Regions from separate parts of the Stenotrophomonas sp. TWI1149 genome, predicted to be linked through region 2. Evidence: predicted binding sites of a transcription regulator. Region 2 holds the regulator's gene; the other holds the start of a gene.
What was found. Region 2 encodes HrcA, which represses chaperone genes, less so after heat shock. Its sites were predicted from a motif close to TTNGCACTCNNNNNNNNNGAGTGCNAA; they were not measured.

Region 1: the regulator HrcA is predicted to act here: its motif matches at 2,501-2,527, upstream of rpoH (RNA polymerase sigma factor RpoH).

Annotation. Positions count from the first base shown of each region.
Region 1 is NZ_JBDJLB010000007.1:159,468-163,666, forward strand. Features, by position in the region: gene ABE424_RS10140 (hypothetical protein) at 1-149, shown strand, start outside; gene purD (phosphoribosylamine--glycine ligase) at 243-1,529, shown strand; gene rpoH (RNA polymerase sigma factor RpoH) at 1,615-2,490, opposite strand; gene ABE424_RS10155 (TonB-dependent receptor) at 2,935-4,199, opposite strand, start outside.
Region 2 is NZ_JBDJLB010000002.1:318,110-322,308, reverse strand. Features, by position in the region: gene dnaK (molecular chaperone DnaK) at 1-638, opposite strand, end outside; gene grpE (nucleotide exchange factor GrpE) at 813-1,328, opposite strand; gene hrcA (heat-inducible transcriptional repressor HrcA) at 1,411-2,478, opposite strand; gene recN (DNA repair protein RecN) at 2,604-4,199, shown strand, end outside.

The sequences.
Region 1 (4,199 bases), on a different contig from region 2:
TGGATGGCTACTGGCCGCTGACGGTGCGTGCCAGCGGCCACGACTGCACGGGCCCTGCGACCGGGTACTACCACCTCATCTTCGATGCCCGGCAGCGCGCGTATCCCGTGCCGGATGACCTCCAGCGCGACGGCTGCGCCGACAGCTGAGGCCGTGGGTTGCCACGGCAACCGACCGCCCGAATGCACCCGCCGCCCGCACCGCGTAAAATCACGTTCCTGCCCTCTTACGCGAGAACTGCATTGAAGATCCTGGTCATCGGCGCTGGCGGCCGCGAACACGCCCTGGCCTGGAAGCTGGCCCAGTCCGCGAAGGTCCGCGAGGTCATCGTCGCGCCCGGCAATGCAGGCACTGCCACCGAACCCAAGTGCCGCAACGTGGACGTCAAGGTCACCGACCTGGACGGCCTGCTGGCACTGGTCGGCACCGAAGGCATCGGCCTGACCGTGGTCGGCCCGGAAGTGCCGCTGGTGGCCGGTGTGGTCGACCGCTTCCGCGCCGCCGGCCACCGCATCTTCGGGCCGACCGCCGCCGCTGCGCAGCTGGAAGGCAGCAAAGCGTATGCGAAAGACTTCCTGGCCCGCCACGGCATTCCCACCGCGTTCTATGCCGTGCACACCGAGGTCGAGCCGGCGCTGGCCTACCTGCGGGAGAAAGGCGCGCCGATCGTGGTCAAGGCCGATGGCCTGGCCGCCGGCAAGGGCGTGATCGTGGCGATGACCCTGGCCGAGGCCGAGGATGCAGTGCGCGACATGCTCTCCGGCAATGCCTTCGGCGATGCCGGCGCACGCGTGGTGATCGAAGAATTCCTGGACGGCGAAGAAGCCAGCTTCATCTCGATGGTGGACGGCAGGACTGCGCTGCCGATGGCGACCTCGCAGGATCACAAGCGCGTCGGCGACGGCGACACCGGCCCGAACACCGGCGGCATGGGCGCGTACTCGCCCGCGCCGGTGGTGACCGACGAAGTGCATGCGCGCGTGATGCGCGAGGTGGTCAACCCGACCGTGCAGGGCATGATCGCCGACGGCATTCCGTTCACCGGTTTCCTCTATGCCGGCCTGATGATCGATGCCAGCGGCGCGCCGAAGGTGATCGAGTTCAACGTGCGCTTCGGCGACCCGGAAACCCAGCCGGTGATGCTGCGCCTGCAGTCGGACCTGGTGGACCTGGTCGAAGCGGCGATCGACGAGCGCCTGGACACCGTGGAGGCGCAGTGGGATCCGCGGCCCTCGCTGGGCGTGGTGATGGCCGCCTCGCCGTATCCGGAAACGCCGATCACCGGCGACGTGATCCATGGCCTGGAGGCCGTCGCCGCGACCGCCAAGGTATTCCATGCCGGCACCACGCTGGACGCGCAGGGCCAGGTGCTCAGCGCCGGTGGCCGCGTGCTGTGCGTGGCGGCGTTGGGCGGCACGGTAGGCGAGGCACAGCGCAACGCTTACGCCGGCGTCGGGGCGATCCACTGGGCCCATGAGTTCCACCGCCGCGATATCGGCTGGCGGGCGATTGCGCGCGAGCAGGGCTGAGGCAGGTCAAGGGCAGCACGGCTGCTGTGCAGCGCAAAGGCCCGGCATTGCCGGGCCTTATCATTTACTCCAGCGGCTTACTGCATCACGCAGTAAACAGCGCCTTCATCTTCTTCAGCGCGTTCGCCTCGACCTGGCGGATGCGTTCGGCCGACACGCCGTACTCATCGGCCAGCTCCTGCAGCGTCACCTTGCTGTCCGCGTCCAGCCAGCGACGGCGGATGATGTCGCGCGAACGCGCATCCAGCTCGGCCATGCCTTCGCGCAGCAGCTGCAGCTGATTGTCTTCGCTGTCCATCCGCTCATACGCCATCGAAGGATCTTCTTCGTTGGCGCGCAGATAGGCAGCCGGCGACGGTGGCGCATGATCGTCATCGTCATCGCTGGAGAGATCGAAACCGATATCGCGGCCGGACAGGCGCGACTCCATCTCGAGCACTTCGCGCTCGGACACGTTCAGGTCCTTGGCCACCGCACTGACTTCCGCCGCATTCATCCAGCCCAGACGGGTCTTGGACTTGCGCAGGTTGAAGAACAGCTTGCGCTGCGCCTTGGTCGTGGCGACCTTGACGATGCGCCAGTTCTTGAGGATGAATTCGTGCATTTCCGCACGGATCCAGTGCACCGCGAACGACACCAGGCGAACGCCCATGTCCGGGTCGAAGCGCTTCACCGCCTTCATCAGGCCGATGTTGCCTTCCTGGATCAGGTCGCCCAGCGCCAGGCCGTAGCCGTTGTAACCACGGGCGACGTGCACCACGAAGCGCAGGTGGGAATGGACCAGCTCGCGCGCGGCGTCCAGATCCAGCTCGTCGCGGAAGCGGCGGGCCAGGTCCTGCTCGTCATCGACCGACAGCACCGGGATCTGGTGCACGGCACCGATGTAGGCGTCCAGCGAACCGAGCGCACTGGGAATCGGGAGATTGTTTGCCACAAGGGCAGTAGAGGTGTTCTGGCTCATAGCACTCATCTTAGCAGTCCCGGAATTGGACTGCTAAAGGGGAAAGAAGTTCCAGCGTTCTGTTCATGGGATGCTGGCACCGATCACCCGACTAACGTACCGCGAAATGATGACAGTGGCGAGGGGCTGGAGATCAGGCATCAAGTCTAATTAAATCAATGATATAGAGTGATGAATTGGGCACCAGGGCGTGTTTTCTGGCTGAACGGGCTGCCGGGAAGCGCCCATTCATGCCGGAAAGGTTGTCGGCAGTTCAGCCAGGCATGGCTTGGCTCTACCCCCAATCACCCATCGGACCACTCACGCCATGGCGCCGAACCGAATCGTCCCCAAACCCGCCCCCCAACACCGCGATGCCCGGTAGTGCCACGCCATGCGTGGCAGGCCCAAACCCACCGAAGCCGCAAACGACGCCATGCGTGGCAGGCCCGAACCCGCCGAAGCCTAGTAATACCCCGCCATGTTCAGGAAGAAGCCCTTCTGGTCGTACTTCAGCTCGGTCATGTCATCGCTGAACTCGGTGAAGTTGTAGCCCACCCCGACCTTGAAGTTCTCCCCGACCCGGCGGTCCACGCCCACCAACCAGCCCTTGCGCACGCCACCGTCGCGCACCTTCAACCAGCGGTGCTCGGCCAACCCTTCCCATTGCGCGAACAGGCGATAGCGCAGCTGCAGCGCGGCGAAGTCGGCGCGGCTGTCCAGCCAGGCACCCTCGCCACGGCCGGTGCGGTAGTCGCCCCAGCGCGAGGCCAGCTTGCCGGCCACTTCCCAGCGCGCGCCCAGCTGACGGATCCCTTCGAGCGAGAGGATCTGCGAGCGCTGGTCGTACAGGTTGCCGCCCTCCTGCCCCAGCGATGCCACATCGTAGAGATAGGTGAACTTGCCGAAGCCGGCCCAGCGCGTGTTGTCGTGCGGGCGCCAGGCGAAGCCCATGTTGGTCTCCACCAGCTTGGCGTCGGCCAGGCGGTCGATGCGGTCTTCGGTATCGGCATAGTTCGCGCGCAGGGCGAAGCGCCAGTCTTCGTTGAGCTTGTAGAGCAGGCGGTTGGTGGTCACCCACTGCTCGCGCTGCTCGGCCCCACTGTCGCGCCGATACTCCAGCTTGCTGTTCCACTGCGCTACGGCATCGGTACGTCCGCCGCTCACGCTGTAGGCGCGGCGATCGACACGGCCCAGGGTGGAATCCAGCTCACCGTCCATGATCGTGAAGCCCAGGTTCCAGCCCTGCGCGGGATAGAAGTCCATGCCGAAGGTATGCACGATGCCCGCGCTGTCCTGGCGACGATCCTTCAGATACTGGCTCTCGTTGTAGACGTTGACCTGGTTGCTCAGCCGCCAGCGCTGGCCCAGCGTCCAGCCACTCTGCAGCCCGGTATCGAACAGCGGATCGGTGCCGGTGCGGTCGGTACTGTAGCTGTAACTGCCGTACAGGCTGTGGTCCGGCGCCATGCGGTACTCGCCATCGACCTTGGCCCCGTGCCCGCGGCTGCCGCCACTGACTTCCGCGCCGACACTGCTGCGGTCGCCGAACAGATACCGCGCGCCCAGCGTGAGCAGGTCGTTCTTCTCGTACGCGCCACCGTCATCATCCAGCGTGACCTGGCCGGTGCCGTACAGCTCCCACGACGCGCCGAAGCGCTGGCGGTAACCGATCGCGGCCAGCAGGGCGTCCACGCTCTGCAGCTCCTGTTCCTCGCGCACGCGGCGCA
Region 2 (4,199 bases):
TCGACGTTGGCGATCTCGATGATCGACACGTCGAAGGTGCCGCCGCCCAGATCGTACACAACGATCTTGCGGTCACGGCCGTCGCCCTTGTCCAGGCCATAGGCCAGGGCAGCCGCGGTCGGCTCGTTGATGATGCGCTTGACTTCCAGGCCTGCGATGCGGCCGGCGTCCTTGGTGGCCTGGCGCTGGCTGTCGTTGAAGTAGGCCGGCACGGTGATCACGGCCTCGGTGACGGTCTCACCCAGGAACGCTTCGGCGGTCTTCTTCATCTTCTCCAGCACGCGGGCGGAGATTTCCTGCGGGGCCATCTTCTTGCCGTCGCTGGTCTGGACCCAGGCGTCGCCGTTGTCATGGGCCAGGATGCCGTAGGGCACGTGCGCGATGTCCTTCTGGACTTCAGCGTCGGTGAACTTGCGGCCGATCAGGCGCTTGACGGCGTAGAAGGTGTTCTTGGGGTTGGTCACGGCCTGGCGCTTGGCCGAGGCGCCGACCAGGACTTCGCCGTCCTTGGTGTAGGCGACGATGGAGGGCGTGGTGCGATCGCCTTCCGCGTTTTCGATGACGCGGGCCTTGCCGCCGTCCATGATCGCCACACACGAGTTGGTGGTGCCGAGGTCGATACCAATGATCTTGCCCATGAGGGAGACTCCTGAAGTTCTGGGTACATCCGGCAGCTGCCGGGTTATGAATGGGATGTGTGGGACGCTGCGGACACTTTCAAGCCGTCCATCAAACACAGTGTTCGATGACGACCCAACGCGTTCAGCGTCCGGTCGAGCCGCCGGGACAGGCCCGGCAGACCGGGATGCGGGTCAGTCGCGGGCCACCACGACCAGCGCCGGACGCAGCAGGCGGTCGTTGAGCAGGTAGCCCTTCTGGAACACCTGGACCACGCTGCCGGGCGCCGCGCCGGGCGCGTCGACCTGGCTGATCGCCTGGTGGTGGTCCGGGTTGAAGGTCTGGCCGGTCGGGTCGAGCAGGGTCAGGCCATTGTCGGCGGCGACCTTGAGCAGCTGCTTGTAGGTCAGTTCGAGACCTTCGCGCAGCGGGCTCGGTTCGCTGCCGGCGGCATTGAGGCCGGCATCGAGGCTGTCGAACACCGGCAGCAGCTCGCCGAGCAGTTTTTCATTGGCGAAGCGGCGCGCCTGTTCCACGTCGCGGGCGACGCGCTTGCGCTGGTTGTCCAGGTCGGCGCGTTCGCGCAGCGACTCCGAGCGCAGCAGGGCAAGCTCGTTGTGCAGGCTGTCCAGCTGCTGCTGCAGGGACGGCTCAGCGGCCGGCTCGCCGGCGGGATTCTGGGATGCGATATCTGACTGATCTTGGTTCATTTCCGGATCCTTGGCGGTGACTCTCCGCCTCCACCCACCCCTATGTGGGCGCGGCTACGGGATTCAAGAGTCCAGGGCCGCTTTATGCGCGATCGCGGGACAATCCGCCGCCGCCGGGCGAGCCCAGCGCGGCCCCCAGTACCTGGGCGGTGGCTTCCACCAGTGGGATCATGCGGTCGTAGGCCATCCGCTTCGGGCCGATCACCCCCAGCACGCCCAGCACCTGGCCATCGGCCGAGTACGGGGCGGTGACCAGCGAGACGCTCTCCAGCGGCATCACCCCGGTCTCTTCGCCGATGAAAATGCGCACGCCCGGGGCCTGGATGGTGCGCTCGAGCAGTTGCAGGATCTCGCGCTTGCTGGCGAACACGTCGAACAGCTCGCGCAGCCGCTCCAGGTCGGAGAGGTCCTGCACGCCCATCAGCCGGGTCTGCCCGGCCAGCACCATGTCATCGGCCGGCGGCACCATCGCCTGTTCGGCCAGCTCGATGCTGTGCGCCAGCAGCTGCTCCATCTCCGACTGCGCATCGCGCAGCTCCAGCAGCAGCCGGGCCCGGATCTCGGCCAGCGGCCGCCCGGCGCAGTTCGCATTGAGATAGTTGGCGACCTGCTCCAGCTCGCCCGGGTCGAAGCTGCGCCGCGGCTCGATCACCCGGTTCTGCACTTCGTTGTCGGCGAACACCAGGATCGCCAGCACCCGGCGCGCGTCCAGCGCCACGAAATCGATATGCCGGAACGCGAACTGCTCCCGGCGTGGGGCACTGACCACCCCGACGAAGTGACTCATCGCCGACAGCAGCTCCGAGGCACTGCCGAGCAGGGCCTGGGTGCCGGTGCCGGTGGCCAGCTCGGTACGCAGGCGGCTGAGCTCGCCCTCGCCCGGCGGCTGCATCTTGACCAGGCTGTCCACGAACACCCGGTAGCCGTGCGCGGTCGGCACCCGGCCGGCGGAGGTATGCGGCGAGCTGAGCAGGCCCAGGTCTTCCAGGTCGCCCAGGATGTTGCGGATCGTGGCCGGGCTGACGTCCAGGCCGGCATGCCGGGCAAGCGTCTGCGAGCCGACCGGCTCGCCATCCTGGATGTGGCGGGCGATCAGCGTCCGCAGCAGATGGCGGGCGCGTGGCGCGAGATGTGACGCGGAAGGATGCATGGAATCAGCCTGTGAGACGCCCACTTAGATAATGGCTGCACGGGGCGTTGGCAAGTCATTGGAGACGCCCCCGGCCCATGCTAGCGTGCGCGGCTTGGAGACACCCCTCGTGTACAACGTAGACCATGCTTAGACATCTATCGATCAAGGATTTCGCGGTCGTCCGCGCCACCGAGCTGGAATTCGGCGCCGGCATGACCGTGGTCTCGGGTGAAACCGGCGCGGGCAAGTCGCTGATGGTGGACGCGCTGGGCTTTTTGTCCGGGCTGCGCGCCGACAGCGGCGTGGTCCGCCACGGTGCCGCGCGCGCCGAGCTCTCGGCCGAATTCGCGCCGCTGGCCGACGCCCCGGCGCGCCAATGGCTGCGCGACAACGAGCTCGACGACGAAGAACAGTGCCAGCTGCGACGCGTGATCCGCGCCGACGGTGGCTCGCGCGCCTTCATCAATGGCCGCCCGGTGACGCTCTCCCAGCTGACCGAGCTGGCCGGCATGCTGGTGGAAATCCACGGCCAGCACGAACAGCAGGCCCTGCTCTCGCGCCCCTCGCAGCTCTCGCTGCTGGATGCCTTCGCCCGCAACGACGCCGAGCGCGCCCAGGTCCGCCAGACCGCGGCACGCTGGCAGGCGCTGGTCGATGAAGCCGAGGCCTTGTCGCGCCAGGGCGACGTGAGCGACCGGATCGGCTACCTCGAGCACCAGCTCGGCGAGCTCAAGCGCGAAGACCTCGACCCGGCCTCGATTGCCACCCTGGGCAGCAGCCACCGCCGCCAGGCCCATGCCAGCGCGCTGATCAGCGCCTGCGACGTGGCCGTCAGCCGCCTCAACGGCGACGACGAAGTCTCGGTGCTGCAGCTGCTGCAGCAGACCCGTCACGATCTGACCCGCGTGGCCGAACACGACAGCCGTCTCGGCGAGGTCGACGCCCTGCTCGACAGCGCCGCCATCCAGCTGGACGAAGCGCTGTCCCTGCTCGATCGGGTCCACGACGACCTGGATGCCGACCCCGAGCAGTTCGAGGACATCGAGCGCCGCCTGGGCCGCCTGCACGACCTCGCCCGCAAGCACCGCGTGCCGATGGAAGCGCTGGGCGAGCACCGCGACGCGATGGAGGCCGAAGTCGAGCAGCTGCGCGGCGCCGATGAGCGCCTGCAGGCCCTGGCCGGTGAGATCGACCGCGCCGCCGGGCAGTGGAAGACCGTGGCCGAGGTGCTCAGCGCCAGCCGCCGGAAGGCTGCCAAGGCCCTGTCGGACACCACCACCACCCTGATCGGCGAGCTGGGCATGGGCGGTGGTCAGTTCCTGATCGATATCGAGCCGCAGACCGTGGCCAAGCCGGACCCGAACGGCGCCGAGCGGGTCGAGTTCCTGGTCGCCGCCAACGCCGGCCAGCCACCGCGTGCCCTGCGCAAGGTGGCTTCGGGCGGTGAGCTGTCCCGGATTTCGCTGGCGATCGAAGTGGCCGCGCTGGGCCTGGATGCAGTGCCGACCATGGTCTTCGACGAAGTCGACTCGGGCATCGGCGGCGCCGTGGCCGATATCGTCGGGCAGAAACTGCGCGCCTTGGGCGAGAAGCGTCAGGTGCTGTGCGTCACCCATCTGCCGCAGGTCGCCTCCAAGGGCCACGCCCACTACCGGGTCAGCAAGGCCCCGGTGGACGGCATGACCCAGAGCGCGGTCGAGAAGCTCGATGCCAAGGCCCGCGAAGAAGAGCTGGCCCGG